Regions from separate parts of the Pseudomonas sp. ASL8 genome, predicted to be linked through region 4. Evidence: predicted binding sites of a transcription regulator. Region 4 holds the regulator's gene; each other region holds the start of a gene.
What was found. Region 4 encodes sigma-54, which starts transcription at its own class of promoters, with help from an activator protein. Its sites were predicted from a motif close to ANTGGCATNNANNTTGCTNT; they were not measured.

Region 1 (4,442 bases), 2.5 Mb from region 4:
ATAAAAAACCCCTTCGAAAAGGGGCTTCATTCATCACTGTATCAACGCATATTTATCACGCCATCTGAATGATGGTCTGCATGATAGTGCTTTGAGTCGAAATGGTTTTCGCGTTCGCCTGATAGTTGCTTTGCGCCTTGATCAAGTCGACCAGTTCACTGGTCAGATTGACGTTAGAGTCCTCCAGCGCCTCACCCGTGAGACTGCCAAGCGTGCCCGACTCCGGCGCTCCCGTGACCGGCACCCCAGATGCGTAGGTTTCACGCCAGCTCGTACCGCCTGCTGGAGCCAAGCCTTGAACGTTCGCGAAGTTGGTCAACGACACTTGCCCAATGACCTTCGACTGACCATTGGTATAGGTGGCAAACAGGTTACCGGTTGGGTCAACCGACATGGCCGATAACTGGCCTGTTGAGAAGCCATCCTGAGTCTTGGTGATCGCGCCCGAGACCGAGTTGGTTTGGGTGGTAGCGAGCATGTCCAGCTTGACACCGGCCACTTTGGCCGCAGCACCGTTGCCCGCCCAGACGCCGGTAGTACCCACTTGTGCCGCTGGCATCCAGTTGTCGAGGGTAAAGGTTCCGTCAGTATTGACAGTCAGATTACCCGTCGTGGCCAGCGTACTGGTGTCCAGCGAGCCGTCCGATTTGAAGGTCAGGTTCATCGAGTCCGCCACCGTACTCGTAGGGTCAGCGGCATTGCGACCATCAACCAACGTGTACATCGTCCAGGCGTTAGTGCCCGTCTTGGCGAAATACTGGCTCATGGAGTGCTCGTTGCCCTGACTGTCGTAGAGCGGCGTGCTGAACGTGCTGGTGTAGCTGTTCACGTCACTCGGGTCGAACGTCGCAACGGTCGGAACTGCCGAAGAAGAATTCAGGTTGGACGCAATGGTGACGGTACCTGTCGGGCTAGGTGCCAGATTCGACGAGTCGATTTTCAGGTCGGTCAATACACCGCTCACGACATTGCCAGCAGCATTAACACCGTAGCCCTGCAGCTTGTTGCCGGAGGCGTCGACGACGTTACCATTCTTGTCAGGGTAGAACGCACCGGCACGGGTATAAAGCTTTTCGCCGTTATTGCTGACCATGAAGAAGCCGTTGCCGTTAATCGCCAAATCAAGGCTGCGGCCGGTGCCGGTGGTCAAAGTGCCCTGCGTGAATTGCTGGGACACGGCGGCCGTGGTAACGCCGCTACCTGCAGTGGTACCGCCGGAAGTACCGCGAATCGAAGCGGCGTACTGGTCCTGGAACTCGGTACGGGACGACTTGAAACCTGTGGTCGCAACGTTGGCAATGTTGTTGCCGGTAACGTCGAGACTTTTGTTTGCCGCATAGAGCCCACTGAGGCCGATATTGAATGACATGCTCAACTCCTTTGCCGTCTAGTCGGCTCTATATTCCGATTGTTTGCACTTTGGACAAGCCAACACTGCTGCCGCCTGCCAGGTTGAGCGTCATTTCCGCACCGCTGACCCCCATCGTCACACTGTTGACGGTGGCTGGCAGGTAGGTGCTCAAGGCAGTAGCCGTACCATTGGCAGTACCGGTGGCGACGACACTGTAAGTACCGGACGCCGCCGTCGTGCCATCGCTGTTCTGACCGTTCCAGGTAAAGCTGGTAGTGCCAGCCGCCTGCGCGCCCAGATCGATGGTGTCGACCAGGTTCCCACTCGCATCGGAGATTTTGACCGTGGTCGACGAGTTCGACGCCGGGATGACCACTGAACCGGTCAGACCTTTTGTGGTATCGACCACTGCCGAACCGCTGCTGACGATCACCGAACGTCCTACCAGAGAAGAAGCCTGCAAGGCTTGGGACGACTGATAAGTGCTGGCAATCGTATCAACCGTACTGCTCAGGTTCTGCATGCTCTCAAGGCTGCTGAACTGGGCCAGTTGGGACACAAACTGCGTGTTGTCCTGCGGACTGAGAGGGTCTTGATTCTTCATCTGCGTGACCAGCAGTTGCAGGAACGAATCCTTGCCCAGCGAAGCAGTCCCCGTTGTGCTGGTGGTGCTAGTGCTGGTGCTGCTCGAGCTTGCCGTCTTCTGAAGCTGATCCAGAACCGACTGACCGACGCTACTAGTAGTTGTCATCGACTGCGCCTCTTATCACTGACCGAGGGTCAGGACCTTCTGCATCATGGTTTTGGCGGTATTCATAATGTCCGCGTTGGTCTGAAACGAGCGGCTGGCCGAGATCATGTCGGCCATCTCCGAAACAACATTGACGTTGGGGTAGTAGACATAACCGTTCTTGTCAGCCGCCGGATGCGTGGGCTCATAACGTGCTTCGAGGTTGCTCGGATCTTCGATGATCCCGCTGACCTGAACACCCTGACCCGCTTCGTCCTGACTGCCGAACAGCGAACCGCTGTCGCCGCTGCCCTGCCCCTGGAGCACGGTCGCAAACACGGGGTGACGGGTGCGGTAGGTCTGATCCATGCTCGACGAGACCGTCTCGGCGTTGGCAATGTTACTGGCCACGGTATTCAGGCGCGTGGTCTGAGCACTCATGCCACTGCCGGCAATGTTGAAAACACTTGCAAGGGACATGGATTACTCTCCACGAAGGGCTGATACCAACCCTTTGAATTTGCTGTTGAGCAGGGTGAAACTGGCCTGGAAGCCTACGGCGTTCTGCGCGTAGCTGGCCTGTTCAACCTGCGTATCGACGGTGTTCTGGTCAAGCGAAGGCTGGCTAGGCGTGCGATACAGCAGCGCCCCGTCACCACCGCTCAGACCTTCGGCGTCAATGTGCCGAGTGTTGGTCGTTTTAAGACCAAACGCGCCATTTTTGGTTTTATCGCTTTGCGCTGCGAGCACGGCCGAGAACTCAAGGTCTCGCGCCTTATAGTTCGGCGTGTCGGCGTTGGCGATGTTATTGGCCAGGACTTCTGCACGCTGAGCGCGAAAGCCAAGGGCTTGCTCATGGATGCCTAACGCTTTATCGAAGCTGATGCTCATGTCGGGAAACCTTTAGCGGCTGACCTGAATTTCGTATCAGTCACAAAGCAATCCGCGTGCCAGCTTCGCCAGTGCCATAAACCAAGGGCTTGCGGGCTATCGGGGGGCGGCAACGACAGAAAAGCGGCAAGGCATTTCCGCTATGCGGGGGTAAAGCGGCAATCACAGCGCCGTTTTCTCGCCATTGCCGTTTCCTCCCAGAAGGGCCGTAACGGTTTACTTGATGCAAAAAAAGAGACCCGAAGGTCTCTTTTGTTAGCGCAGCGATCACTTCGCCTGGTAAATGATCCCAGGGCTGCACTGGACCATCTGATAATGGTCAGGTAAACCATTGAGTGCTTCCGATGCCCCGAGAAACAGGTAGCCACCGGGCTTAAGCGTACTGTGGATACGCAACAGAATGTCCTTCTTCACCTCTGCCGAGAAATAGATCAGCACGTTGCGGCAAAAAACGATGTCGAATTTTCCCAGGCTTGCATAGCTGTCGAGCAGGTTGAAAGAGCGAAACTCGACCCGGCTCTTGATGGGCGCCTTGACTGCCCAACGCCCCGCTTCCTTGGGATCGAAAAAGCGTTGCAGACGCTCTTGGGATAGCCCACGACCCAGCGCCAGACTGTCGTATTCACCCGTCTTGCAGTTGTTCAACATCAACCCCGAAAGATCGGTAGCGATGATCTGCACGCCCTGCTTCAGCTGACCGAGGTTGCTACGCTCGAACTCGTCGATAGTCATCGATAGCGAGTACGGTTCCTGACCTGAAGAACATGCCGCTGACCAGATACGCAGGCGCTGGTTCGGGCTGGCCTTGATCGCTTCTGGAAGCACTTTGTTCTTCATGACTTCGAACGGATAGGTGTCGCGAAACCAGAGCGTCTCGTTGGTGGTCATTGCGTCCACGACCTGCTCGCGCAGACCACTGCGAGGCTGAGCCTGGATTCGCTGAATCAACTCCCCCAGCGACTTGATGCCTTGCTGGTCCATGAGTTTGTTGAGACGGCTTGAGACCAGATACTGCTTATTCTCACCGAGCAAAATGCCACAGGCTTTTTCCAGGAAGACCCGGAACTGTTCGAAATCCAAATTACCTGTAGACAAAGAAACCGCCTCTTACAATCTTGCGTACAGCCAAAGGGCGGCGCCCTTTGGCGATTATTTCACTGCGTTGATCCGATCAACTACCCGGGCGGCGAGCTCATCAGGCCGGAACTTGGCAAGAAAATCATCTGCACCGACTTTCTTGACCATCGCCTGGTTGAATACGCCCGACAAGGAAGTATGCAGGATGATGTGTATTTTTTGCATGCGCGGATCGTTGCGAATTGCCGAGGTCAAGGTATACCCATCCATCTCGGGCATTTCGATGTCTGAAATCATCATCAGAAACTCCTCTTCAGGCTTCTTGCCCTCTTCGACCATTCGCTGCAAGTAATCCAGCGCCTGACGACCGTCGTTCAAGGCTACCACCTCGAC
Region 2 (4,442 bases), 2.5 Mb from region 4:
ACCGAAGTGGGTGTTGTCGATCCCCGAACCGTTACCGCTGAACTCCACCGCGAGACTGCCTTCAGCGTCCAGGTGATCTTCCCATTCGACATCGAGTACACCGTGGTACAGGTCCTCGGCATCTTTCATCGGGAACCGCTTGAGCACCAGCAACACGCGGTTGGCCAGTCGCGACCAGAGGCACAGCCGATAGGCGGTCTCCATGTCGCCCATGCCACGAATGGCCGAGGTGTGTTCGCGGGTCTCCTCGAGGCCAAGCCCGGTGGCTTCCTCTGCGAGCAAACCTTCGAGGCCCTTGGGGCAGGTAAGAAAGAGTTCGTAACGGTCCGACATGGGTAATCCAGGGCCTTAAGCGATAAGCGGCGGGGCAACGCATTGCCCGACCAGATTTTAAACAGGCGCCTTTCTTGGAGAGCGCCTGCGTGGCACACATATTGTGCCGGTCCACCGTCATCGGCGCGTTGCGTCGATGCAGCAGTCAGTCCATCAGCTTGGTGGCCAAAAGACAATTGATCGTTCGATCATCGCCCATTTAGGCTAAAGATCCTTGTAATAAAAAGTCACATCCCGACCCTTCGTCGTTTTACGGCTGAAAGCAATCCGCCATCATTCGCGTTTGAAAAACCGCGTCAGCCTTCATTCAAAGCCTCAGGTCAGGGGGGCTGTGGTAAAAAATCCCTGCGAATGAGTGTGCTGCTTATGGCATTACCACGCCAATAGTTACGTTCTTATGACAAAACGATCATTCACAGAGCCAAGCGCATTGGTTAGAACTCATCACAGGTTGTCACCGCAACGATGACAACACCAAGCCCGCGACGCCGGCAGCGGGTACCAACGGCAGAAGATTCTGCCCGACCTCAACATGAGGTCCTCAGGGACATTACAGTCAACAAACGAGGGCAACACCCTATGAGAAGACTTAAGCGTGATCCGTTGGAAAGAGCATTTTTACGCGGATATCAATTTGGTGTTCATGGCAAATCCCGTGAGCTTTGCCCCTTTACTCTACCGTCGGTACGCCAAGCCTGGATCAATGGCTGGCGAGAAGGACGCGGCGACAACTGGGACGGTATGACCGGCACTGCGGGTATCCACAGACTCAACGAACTTCACGCGGTCGGCTAATCAGGTACATTCCGATCAAGTTTTTTAAATGTTTGAACGATGACCTAAACCATGCACGCCCCACCCGGGCGGCGGGCTAAAGCCCAAGGGGTTCCGTCAAGGAACCCCTTTTTTTATGCGCTGTGCCGGGACGACATCCCCGCTATCGCATCAACCGACTGGCGAATCAACGCTGGTCCTTTATAGATAAAGCCCGAATAGATCTGCACCAGACTCGCACCTGCGGCGATCTTCTCAGCCGCGTGCTTGCCTTCTGTGATCCCGCCCGCCGCAATGATCGGCAACCGCCCGGCCAATTCACCCGCCAGCACTCTGACCGTATGGGTACTCTTTTCACGAACCGGCGCGCCCGACAGGCCACCGGCTTCGTCCGCATGGGGCAACCCTTCAACACCTTTGCGACTGAGCGTGGTGTTGGTCGCAATCACCGCATCCATGCCTGATTCAATCAGCGCAGCAGCGACCTGCACAATTTCTTCATCCGTCATGTCAGGCGCAATCTTGATGGCCAGCGGCACGCGCCTGCCGTGTTTTTGCGCCAGGTCCTCCTGACGCAGGCGCAGGGCTTCGAGCAATTGTTTGAGCGAGTCACCGAACTGCAAGCTGCGCAAGCCAGGCGTGTTCGGCGAACTGACATTCACGGTCACGTAGCTGGCATGAGCGTAGACCTTATCCAGACAGATCAGGTAGTCGTCCACGGCGCGCTCTACCGGGGTATCGAAGTTCTTGCCGATGTTGATCCCGAGGATCCCGCGGTACTTGGCAGCCTGTACCCGGCTGATCAGGTGATCGACACCCAGATTGTTGAAACCCATCCGGTTGATGATTGCCTCGGCATGCGGCAGACGAAAAATCCGTGGTTTCGGATTGCCCGGCTGTGGGCGCGGGGTCACGGTGCCGACTTCGACAAAACCAAAGCCCAGCTGCGCAAACCCATCGATCGCCGTGCCATTTTTGTCCAGCCCCGCTGCCAACCCGACCGGGTTAGGGAAGTTCAGGCCCATGACCGTTACCGGCAACTGCGCAGGCGCCTTGGTAAACAAGCCATTGAGCCCCAAACGCCCCCCGGCGCCGATCAAATCCAGCGACAGGTCATGGGACGTTTCCGGGGAAAGTTTGAACAATAACTGGCGGGCCAGGTTATACATGGGCGGGATTGGCTCGTGAGCGGCTGAATTCAGGGCAGCGATTATAGACGGGCCGAGGGGTTGTAGGCGAGTTCGAACTGCAGCAGATCAACACGAGCAACTGTCTTCACCCTGCCATTCGTCACCACCATTCGGTACCACCGCTTTCGCAGGCAAGAACTAGGCGTCCCCCTGTTCCCACACCCGGCAACCCACTCATGGCATATGCCTTGCTTGATACCGTTGATCAGCACTCCCTCCAACGGCGGAGCGAGGCATCGGACAATGGCGTCGTGACGGTCTTTGCTTGTGCAGAAGACTGCGCGACGCTTTTTTATGGATGGCGCTTTGACCATGAATAAATCGGCATGAACACACTACCGAACAACACTCTGGCCTGGGTCGCGGGCAGCGACGCGCCGGAAAAAAACACCATCGACCTGGGCTTCATGGCCCTGACCGACTGCGCGCCACTGGTGGTTGCCGCCACCCAAGGGTTTGCTCAGCCCTATGGCCTGACCCTGAACCTGAAACGCCAATCGTCCTGGGCCAACCTGCGCGACAAGCTGGTCAGTGGCGAACTGGACGCCGCTCACAGCCTTTACGGGCTGATCTATGCGGTGCAATTGGGAATCAGCGGCTCCGTGAGCACCGACATGGCGGTGCTGATGGGCCTGAACCAGAACGGGCAAAGCATCAACTTATCCAAAGCGTTGCAGGACGCGAACGTGACCAGTCCTGAGGCACTCGACCGGTACGTGCACCAAAGCCGTACAAAACTGACGTTTGCCCAGACTTTCCCCACCGGCACACATGCCATGTGGTTGTATTACTGGCTCGCGAGCCAAGGCATTCACCCGCTGAACGACGTCAACAGCGTGGTCGTGCCGCCGCCACAAATGGTCGCGCACCTGCAAGCCGGGCGTATCGACGGCTGCTGCGTCGGCGAACCCTGGTGCGCCAGCGCGGTGAATCAAGGCCTTGGCTTTACCTTGGCGACGACGCAGGCGATCTGGCCCGATCACCCGGAAAAAGTACTTGGCTGCACCCGCGAGTTTGTCGAGCAGTACCCCAACACTGCACGGGCGCTGGTCATGGCAGTGCTGGAAGCCAGCCGTTTTATTGAACAAAACGATGAAAACCGGCGCAGTACCGCGCAATTGCTCAGCGGCAGCGATTACCTCAATACGCCGGTAGACTGCATAGAACCACGGCTCATGGGCGACTATGCTGACGGTCTCGGCAACCACTGGCATGACCCGCACGCCGTGCGCTTTCATGGCGCGGGCGAGGTCAACCTGCCTTACCTGTCCGACGGCATGTGGTTCATGACCCAGTTCCGGCGCTGGGGCCTGTTGCGCGAAGACCCGGACTATCTTGGGATCGCCACGCAAGTGCAGCAACTGAAGTTGTACAGCCAGGCAGCGACCGCTCTCGGCATCGCAGTCCCTGAGTCCTCCATGCGCAGCAGCCAGCTGATTGATGGCAAAGTCTGGGACGGTAGCGATCCCACAGCCTATGCACACAGCTTCAAGTTGCACGCGCTGGCCGATGCCGTACCCACCCGTGTCAGTCGCTGAAGGAAGTCGCGAACATGCTGCGTATCCTGCTGATAAATGACACGGCTAAAAAAGTCGGACGCCTCAAGGCCGCACTCAGCGAGGCCGGTTTCGAGGTGATCGACGAGTCCGGACTGACCATCGACTTGCCTGCCCGGGTAGAGGCCGTGCGACCCGACGTCATTTTGATCGACACCGAGTCCCCCGGCCGAGACGTGATGGAGCAAGTGGTGCTGGTCACCCGCGATCTGCCGCGCCCTATCGTGATGTTCACCGATGAGCACGACCCGCTCGTCATGCGCCAGGCCATCAAATCCGGGGTCAGTGCCTACATCGTTGAAGGTATCAATGCCCAACGCCTGCAACCGATCCTGGACGTGGCGATGGCCCGTTTTGAGAGCGATCAAGCGCTGCGTGCCCAATTACAGGCACGCGACCAGCAATTGGTGGAGCGAAAACGCATCGAGTTGGCCAAAGGCCTGTTGATGAAGATGAAGGACTGCAAAGAAGAAGAGGCCTACACCCTGATGCGCCGCCAAGCCATGAGCCGCCAGCAGAAGCTGATTCAGGTGGCTGAGCAGATCATTGCCATGAGTGAATTACTGGGATGAATTGATCGCTCTCACGT
Region 3 (4,442 bases), 1.4 Mb from region 4:
CATCCAGGTCCGTGGCTAGCAGTTCGGCGTGACGCGGGCGCATGCCGCCGTTGCCACAGACATAGAGATTCCAGCCTTTCTCGGTGGCGATCACCCCGACGTCCTTGCTCTGCGCTTCGGCGCATTCGCGGGTGCAGCCGGAAACCGCAAGCTTGAATTTATGCGGTGCGCGCAGGCCCTTGTAGCGATTCTCGAGGAGCAGAGCCATGCTCACACTGTCCTGAACGCCATAGCGGCACCACGTGCTGCCGACGCAAGATTTGACCGTGCGCAAAGACTTGCCGTAGCCGTGGCCGGTCTCGAAACCGGCCTCGATCAGTTCGCCCCAGATGTCCGGCAACTGATGCAATTGGGCGCCGAACAGGTCGATGCGCTGGCCGCCAGTGATCTTGGTGTAGAGGTCGTACTTTTTCGCAACGGCGCCCAAGGCGATCAACTTGTCCGGGGTGATTTCGCCGGCGGCGATGCGCGGGATGATCGAGTAGGTGCCGTTCTTCTGCATGTTGGCCATGAACGTGTCGTTGGTGTCCTGCAGGTGCACCAACGATGGGTCCATGATCGGCTGGTTCCAGCATGAGGCTAGAATCGAGCCCATCGCAGGCTTGCAGATATCGCAGCCCGTGTGGCCGCGTCCATGTTTGGCCAGCATTTCGTCGAAGCTGATGATGCCTTCCACACGCACCAGGGCGTACAGCTCCTGACGGGTATAGGCGAAGTGCTCGCAGAGGCTTTTGTCGACGGCGACGCCACGGGCGCTGAGTTCGTGGTCGAAGACCTGCTTGAGCAGTGCGCTGCAACCGCCACAGCCGGTGGCGGCCTTGGTCTTGCCCTTGAGCTCGCCGAGGTCGACGCAACCAGCGTCGACCGCACAGCGCACCGCGCCCTTGGTGACGTTATGGCAGGAGCAAATAGTGGCGGTGTCCGGCAGCGCATCGGCACCGAGTGTCGGCGCGCCGTCTGACAGCGGCAGGATCAGGCTGGACGGGTCCTTGGGCAGCGTTATGCCGTTCTGTGCGTATTGCAGCAGGGTGTCGTAATAGCTGTTATCGCCGATCAGTACCGCGCCCAGCACATGCTTGCCATCGGCAGAGACCACCAGACGGCGATAGCTGGCGCTGGCTTCGTCGATAAAGCGGTAGCTCTTGGCGCCGGGAGTCGCCGCGTGAGCGTCGCCGATAGAACCGACATCGACGCCCAACAGTTTGAGCTTGGTCGACATGTCTGCGCCGGTAAAGGGCTCGTAATGCTGCCCCGACAGTTGCGCGGCAACGTTACGCGCCATGCTGTAGCCCGGCGCGACCAGGCCAAAGATGCTGCCGTTCCAGGACGCACACTCGCCGATGGCGAAGATATCGGGGTCGCTGGTGCGGCAATGATTGTCCACCACCAGGCCGCCACGCGGCGCCACGTCCAGCCCGGCGCTGCGGCCGATAGCGTCCTGCGGGCGGATGCCGGCAGAGAATACGATCAGGTCGGTTTCAAGGAATTCGCCACCGTTGAAGTTCATGCGATAGGCATACTCTTCACCGATAACGATCTCCTGGGTCGCTCGTGAAAGGTGCACGCCGACGCCCAGGGCCTCGATCCGTGCCCGCAGTGCTTCGCCACCTGAGGCGTCCAGTTGCACCGGCATCAGTTGTGGGGCGAATTCGACGACATGGGCTTCCAGCCCCAGGGATTTCAATGCGTTGGCGGCTTCAAGGCCAAGCAGACCGCCGCCTACCACCACGCCGCGTCGGGCGTTGGTGGCGGCTTCGCGGATGGCGTCGAGGTCGTCCAGAGTGCGGTAGACCAACCGGGAGCGGCCTTCGGCACCCGGGATCGGCGGCACAAAAGGGTAGGAGCCGGTGGCCAGAACCAGTCGGTCATAAGCCTGGCGTCCGGCGCTGGTGACCACTTCCTTACGCTCGCGATCAATGTCGAGCACCTGCACGCCGAGGTGCAGGTGCACGCCGTGGCGGGCATACAGATCAGCCTCGCCAAGTGCGAGGGACTCTGCATCACGGCCACCGAAGTACTCGGAAAGATGTACGCGGTCGTAGGCACGCTGCCGCTCTTCACCGAACACATGCACGTGATAGTGAGCGAGCGCGCCATGCTCGATCAGCTGCTCGACGCAATGGTGGCCGACCATGCCGTTGCCGATGACGACCAGTGTTTCGCTCTTGATCGGGGTGGCGGTTGCGTTCATAACCTTTCCTCAGTCGAAGCCGCTGCCGTGGCATGGCCAGAAAAAAAAGCAAAAAAAACGCCTGGAGCCGTGTGACAGCTCCAGGCGTCTTTGCCTGGTATTCATGGATGTGTGGTGGGGTGATTAACCGAGGCCGCGCTGCCTGGTTCACCCGTCCTGCGCCAGTGCTGGCAGGTGGTCGTCGGTGACCACGCAAGGATGTCCTGTCGGAGATTTCTACAGGTTTGTCAGGACTAAAGCAGGTTTCATGCCAGTGCTGGCGCGAGGTCTTTCGATCCAGGGATCGCTAAGCGGGGGAGGGTTGAAGCGCTACACAGCGGGTCTTTTTCAGGTGCTCTCTACGCACCCGGCAACGTGATCTGGTCAATTGCCAATGAGCACATTGAACCAGAAGGGTGCGGATAAGTTTCCCGGTTCCCTCATTTGGGGCAAGGTAGGTCGTGGGTGATGGAGTCGACATTGCATGACTATTCCCCCGCAAGCTGCTGCGCAGTCTGGAAAAGCGGGGGAATGCTGATTGCCCTTATTTAGGCATATAAGCCAGTTGCCAGCGACGTGGGATTTTCAGTGCGGCAAACCCCAGGACGGCAGAAAGCAAGCCGCTGAACAATAGAGCTTTCATCCCCAGTTGCTGCTCCAGCAAGGCGCCGATCACCGCGCCTGCAAACATGCCAGTCCAGGGTATCAACTGAACTCGCCATCCATTTCTTCGTTCCCCCAGCATCCACCGGCCTAGTCCTCGGCCGAATCGTGAGAGTGCACCTGTCACGTAAGTCAGGCCAATGGGGAAGCCATTGACCTCTTCGACGGCGGCGTTGAGCATGCCCATGGCGATAATAGCGGCCAACAGTGCCGGCAGTTGAGCGGTCAATGGCAAGGCTGCCGCAGCGCTCAGCAACGCAGCGATGCAGAGCAGCAAGGGAAGGGCGCGTCGCCCCGTCATTCGGCTTACGACAATGCCCAGTGTATTGCCGCCGATAAAGGTGGCAACGACGACAAGCAGTCGCAGCATAAGCCCGAAGTCGCCTTCGCTGATGGCCACGGCCAGACGGGTGGTGTTGCCGCTCATGAACGATACGAAGTCGCCGGTGGCCATGAAGCCGATAGCGTCTGTCATGCCTGCCAATACCGAGAGGCCGGCAACCAGGCAAAGGCCAACGCGCCCACGCCATTTCTGTGTGTGCAGCCGTGCGGGATTGGTAAGGTTTTTAAGGGGGGAAGGCAGCATCAGCGTATCGGGCTCCTTGGGATGATTCGTGAGGTCAAGGTGCTGGTATCGTCATATCTCAGCGCGGAGTATGAGGCAAAGCCCAGGGGATTTGAATTCGACGAATGCCTCTTCAAGGATTCCTTGCTTTTCGAGCGGGATTTTTCGTGGTTGCGCCAACAGTCAACCGGTTCATTTTAAGGCGACTTACCCACGCGAAGCATGGGTAAGCCAGATTACTTCGCCCTGACAGCGTTCATGCCCGGCCGTGTATTACCACAGCGGCACGATATAGCTCACGTAGAAGCGATTCTCATCTTGCATCGTCTGTCCGGTCATACTTGGATTGGCCCGGGCATTCTTCCAGGTGACACCCAGCCCCTTGAGTTTCCCCTCAGGCACTTGGTAGGCCAGCGCAAGGTCGCGCTCCCATTCACTGCTACCACCGCTGGCCACCTTGATCTGGTCACCGTGGCCATAGGTGGCTGCGAAGCCCAGACCTTTGACACCCAACTGACCAAAGTCATATTTGTACTGCGCGAGCCACGTGCGCTCGCCAGCGTGCTGGAACTTGTTCAATTGCAGGTTGGTCAACGCCGGGGTATCAGCGCCTGCGCCTGGACCCTGACGCGCGTCACCGCTGTTCAGGCCTGAGTCGAGGTAGGGGAAGTCGCTTTCGCCGGTGTTTTTCTGGAGACCCAGGCCCAGGGTATGGCCTGCCAGGCTATAGCTTTCCATCAAGCTGATGGTCGACTGGTTGATCTGGCCCTTTTTCAGGCCATCACCGTAGTAACCGGCGGTTGCATAGTCACTGTTCCCGGCTGAGTTGGCGCCGATGCCCAGGCTGCGGTAAGCACGAAAATCACTGGCGAGGCTGCCGACAGGTAGCTGGGTGGTGTGTTTGGCGCCGATAAAGGCTTGCTGGTAGTAATCCTGCAGGTTGGAATACCACAGGCTCAAGGTTGTGTCGGCAATCCCCGTGTAATCGGCACCGCCATAGAGGAAGCGGTCGCTGAGCTTGTTACCGCCGCCAGTGGTCATGTC
Region 4 (4,442 bases):
CGGTCACTCGCCTTCATCAAACCGGTTGTTGATCAACTCGATCAAGCCTTCGAGTGCTGCCTGCTCGTCTTCACCTTCTGTGTGCAGGTGGATGTCGGTGCCTTTGCCTGCAGCCAGCATCATTACGGCCATGATGCTTTTGCCGTCGACCATGCTGTCGGGCGCGCGACCTACTCTGATCTGGCAGGGGAATCTTCCGGCGACGCCGACGAATTTAGCGGCGGCGCGCGCGTGCAAGCCAAGCTTGTTGATGATGGTGATTTGACGAACGGGCATCGCGATGAAGGTCCTTTCAGCTGAGGTCGCGGTGGCGGACCTGAACGTTCTTGAGAGATTGTTGCAAGACCTGACCCAGGCGCTCGGTCAGGTAGACGGATCGGTGGTGTCCGCCGGTGCAGCCAATGGCAATAGTCACGTAGGCGCGGTTGCTGGCCGCAAAGCGCGGCAACCATTTGTTCAAGTAGGTGTAGATGTCCTGGAACATTTCTTCGACATCCGGCTGTGCCGCCAAATAATCGGCCACGGGCTGGTCGAGCCCGGACAGTTCGCGCAGCTCCGGCTTCCAGTAGGGGTTGGGCAGGCAGCGCACATCGAATACCAGGTCAGCATCTACTGGCATGCCACGCTTGAAACCAAACGATTCAACCAGAAACGCAGTGCCCGGCTCCGGCTTGTTCAGCAGGCGCAGTTTAAGCATGTCACGGAGCTGATAGAGGTTCAGGTGCGTGGTGTTGATTTTCAGGTCGGCCAGATCGATGATCGGCCCAAGCAAGTTGCTCTCGTCACGTATCGCTTCGGCAAGCGAGCGGTTGGCGCTGCTCAGGGGGTGGCGACGACGGGTTTCAGAGAAACGTTTGAGCAGGGTTTCTTCATCGGCGTCGAGGTACAGCACATCGCACTGGATGTGGCGGCTGCGGACCTCTTCCAGCAATTCGGGAAAGCGCGACAGATGGCTCGGCAGGTTGCGCGCGTCGATGGAGACTGCGACCAGCGGCTGAGCCAGCTCAGTATGAATCAGGGCACGTTCGGCCAGCTCCGGGAGCAGGCCCGCAGGCAGGTTGTCGATGCAATAGAAACCGTTGTCTTCCAGTACATCCAGCGCGGTGCTCTTGCCGGAGCCGGATCGGCCGCTGACGATGATCATGCGCATCATCAGTGGCCGTTCTGCACGTCCAGTACCACCTGATAAAGCGCTTCATCGCTTTGGGCACTGCGTAGGCGGTCGCGCACATCGGCGCGGTCGAGCATGCTGGCGATCTGGCGCAGCAGCTCCAGGTGTTCATCGGTGGCAGCTTCCGGGACCAGAAGCACAAAAAGCAGGTCCACAGGCCTGCCGTCGATGGCGTCAAAGTCTACGGGGGTGTCGAGGTGTAAAAGGGCGCTGATGGGCATCGGACAGCCCGTCAGCCGGCAATGCGGAATAGCGATGCCATTACCGAAGCCGGTCGAGCCGAGTTTTTCGCGGGCGATAAGACTCGTGAGTACCAAATCCGAATCGAGCTCCGTTTCACGGCCGATCAGCTTGGCAATTTGCTCAAGAACATTTTTTTTACTGCTGCTCGGCACGTTCACAAGTGAACGGCCGGCAGTCAGGATATTTTCAAGTCGGATCATGGGTTGTGGGTGTTAGCGAGCTGTCGCACCCTTTAGGATGTTCTGCTGCTTTTCCTTATGCTTGAGCAATTGTCGGTCCAGCTTGTCAGTGAGTAGGTCGATTGCCGCATACATGTCGTCATGTTCTGCGTTAGCGACCACCTCTCCACCGTGGATGTGCAGCGTGGCTTCGATTTTCTGTTTCAGTTTCTCGACCGCCATCGTGACCTGCACATTGGTAATCTTGTCAAAGTGCCCTTCGAGCTTCTTGAGTTTGAGCTCGATGTATTCGCGCAGGGGCTTGGTCACTTCCAATTGGTGTCCACTGATGTTGACTTGCATACAGCGTCTCCTTCGTTGCCAGTACATAAAGAGGCAGGCCTGAATGCCTACCACTGGAACGCTACGGCGTACGGCCACCCTTACATCAATCGCTTGCGTTCGCTTGACGGTGCTATCCCAAGTGATTCGCGGTATTTAGCGACAGTGCGTCGGGCTACCTGAATGCCTTGTGCCTCCAGTAAACCAGCGATCTTGCTGTCACTCAACGGCTTTTTCTGATTTTCCGCGGCAACCAGTTTTTTGATGATCGCGCGGATGGCTGTGGACGAACACTCTCCGCCCTCCGAGGTGCTTACGTGACTGGAAAAGAAATATTTCAGTTCGTAAATACCGCGCGGGGTATGCATGAATTTTTGCGTGGTTACCCGTGAAATCGTCGATTCGTGCATGCCTACCGCTTCGGCGATGTCATGCAGAACCAAGGGTTTCATGGCTTCGTCGCCATACTCAAGGAAGCCGCGCTGGTGCTCGACGATCTGTGTGGCCACTTTCATCAGCGTTTCGTTGCGGCTCTGCAGGCTCTTGATGAACCAGCGGGCCTCCTGCAACTGATTGCGCATGAAGGTGTTGTCAGCGCTGGTGTCGGCCCTGCGGACAAACCCTGCGTATTGCGGGTTGACCCGCAGGCGGGGCACGGACTCTTGATTGAGCTCTACCAGCCAGCGTTCATTGTCTTTGCGCACGATCACGTCGGGCACGACGTATTCGGCCTCACTGGACTCGATTTGCGAGCCGGGGCGCGGGTTAAGGCTTTGCACCAGTTCAATGACCTGGCGCAGCTCGTCTTCCTTGAGCTTCATGCGCCGCATCAGCTGAGCGTAGTCGCGGCTGCCAAGCAGGTCGATGAAGTCTCCGACCAAGCGTTGTGCTTCGGCCAGCCAGCGCGTTTTCGCGGGGAGCTGACGCAATTGCAGCGACAGGCATTCGCTCAGGTTGCGAGCGCCGATACCTGCGGGTTCGAATTGCTGGATACGGTGCAGTACCGCTTCGATTTCATCCAGTTCGACATCCATTTCCGGATCAAAGGCATCGAGGATTTCCTCAAGCGACTCGTCCAGGTAGCCCTGATTGTTGATGCAGTCGATCAGCGTGACAGCGATCAATCGATCAGTATCGGACATGGGTGCCAGATTCAATTGCCACAGCAGATGGCTTTGCAGGCTCTCGCCGGCCGATGTGCGAGTGGTGAAGTCCCATTCGTCATCATCGTTGTTGCTGCTGGGCAGGCTGCTGGCACTGGTCTGATACACGTCATCCCAAGCGGTATCAACGGGCAGCTCGCTGGGGATGCGGTCGTTCCAGTCGCCTTCTTCCAGGTTGTCCACCGTCGGGGCGGGCTCCTGGTAGGTGGGTTCCTGCACGTCAGGATTGGGTTTCTCTATGTTGTCGGCCAGCGGATCGGCATTGTCGAAGTCGTCGCCTTCTTCCTGGCGTTCCAGCATAGGGTTCGACTCCAACGCTTCCTGGATTTCCTGTTGAAGGTCCAGGGTCGACAATTGGAGGAGGCGGATGGCCTGTTGCAGCTGCGGTGTCATCGTCAGCTGCTGGCCCATTCTCAGGACTAGCGATGGTTTCATGGCAGGGGCTTAACACCTTATTCGCCGGCGCACATGCGCCATCCACTACAGGGCGCCGAAGCGCCAGCTTAAGCAAATTATATGCCTGAAACCTAAGTGTTTGCCTAGGGTGTGATGACAATTAATGTTCTTGTTAGCACTGCACCCTAGCGTCCGTCGCCGATGAAGAGCGAAACACCGCAGAACTTACAGGCGGAATTCATGGCCGAGGTAAACCTCTTTAACCAGTTGGTTAGCCAGAATGGTTTCTGAATCACCCTCAGCGATCAGTTGCCCGTCGTTGACGATGTAAGCTGTTTCACAAATATCCAGGGTGTCACGTACGTTGTGATCGGTGATCAGTACGCCGATGCCCTTGGCTTTCAAGTGATAAATAATTTGCTTGATGTCGCCGACGGAAATGGGGTCGACACCGGCAAACGGTTCATCAAGCAGGATGAATTTTGGCGAAGTCGCCAAGGCGCGAGCGATTTCCACACGGCGGCGTTCACCACCGGACAGGCTCATGCCCAGGTTGTCGCGTATGTGGCTGATGTGGAACTCCTGCAGCAGGCTTTCCAGCTCCTTGCGACGTGCCGTGCGGTCGAGTTCCTTGCGGGTCTCGAGGATCGCCATGATGTTATCGGCAACCGACAGCTTGCGGAAAATCGAGGCTTCCTGCGGCAGGTAGCCGATCCCGGCGCGTGCGCGACCGTGCATGGGTTGATGGCTGACGTCTTGATCGTCGATCAAGACGCGGCCCTGATCGGCCTGGACCAACCCTACGATCATGTAGAAACAGGTGGTTTTGCCCGCGCCGTTAGGGCCCAGCAGTCCCACGATCTGCCCGCTCTCGATCGACAGGCTGACATCACGCACAACCTGACGACCCTTATAGCTTTTAGCCAGATGCTGGGCTTTAAGCGTCGCCATTACGGAGCCTTCTGCGGT

Region 1: the regulator sigma-54 is predicted to act here: its motif matches at 3,017-3,036, upstream of flgB (flagellar basal body rod protein FlgB).
Region 2: the regulator sigma-54 is predicted to act here: its motif matches at 2,473-2,492, upstream of AC1MEA_RS23050 (CmpA/NrtA family ABC transporter substrate-binding protein).
Region 3: the regulator sigma-54 is predicted to act here: its motif matches at 2,427-2,446, upstream of nirB (nitrite reductase large subunit NirB).

The regions. Positions count from the first base shown of each region.
Region 1 is NZ_CM155278.1:5,643,065-5,647,506, forward strand. It holds gene flgE (flagellar hook protein FlgE) at 56-1,369, opposite strand; gene AC1MEA_RS25825 (flagellar hook assembly protein FlgD) at 1,398-2,102, opposite strand; gene flgC (flagellar basal body rod protein FlgC) at 2,118-2,561, opposite strand; gene flgB (flagellar basal body rod protein FlgB) at 2,565-2,972, opposite strand; gene cheR (protein-glutamate O-methyltransferase CheR) at 3,240-4,067, opposite strand; gene AC1MEA_RS25845 (chemotaxis protein CheV) at 4,122-4,442, opposite strand, start outside.
Region 2 is NZ_CM155278.1:5,016,895-5,021,336, forward strand. It holds gene rlmKL (bifunctional 23S rRNA (guanine(2069)-N(7))-methyltransferase RlmK/23S rRNA (guanine(2445)-N(2))-methyltransferase RlmL) at 1-333, opposite strand, end outside; gene rmf (ribosome modulation factor) at 913-1,128, shown strand; gene AC1MEA_RS23045 (quinone-dependent dihydroorotate dehydrogenase) at 1,242-2,276, opposite strand; gene AC1MEA_RS23050 (CmpA/NrtA family ABC transporter substrate-binding protein) at 2,624-3,835, shown strand; gene AC1MEA_RS23055 (ANTAR domain-containing response regulator) at 3,850-4,425, shown strand.
Region 3 is NZ_CM155278.1:3,830,395-3,834,836, forward strand. It holds gene nirB (nitrite reductase large subunit NirB) at 1-2,191, opposite strand, end outside; gene AC1MEA_RS17640 (YoaK family protein) at 2,715-3,419, opposite strand; gene AC1MEA_RS17645 (OprD family outer membrane porin) at 3,672-4,442, opposite strand, start outside.
Region 4 is NZ_CM155278.1:2,473,449-2,477,890, forward strand. It holds gene AC1MEA_RS11285 (HPr family phosphocarrier protein) at 4-276, opposite strand; gene rapZ (RNase adapter RapZ) at 293-1,150, opposite strand; gene ptsN (PTS IIA-like nitrogen regulatory protein PtsN) at 1,153-1,614, opposite strand; gene hpf (ribosome hibernation-promoting factor, HPF/YfiA family) at 1,627-1,935, opposite strand; gene AC1MEA_RS11305 (RNA polymerase factor sigma-54) at 2,016-3,512, opposite strand; gene lptB (LPS export ABC transporter ATP-binding protein) at 3,699-4,424, opposite strand; gene lptA (lipopolysaccharide transport periplasmic protein LptA) at 4,424-4,442, opposite strand, start outside.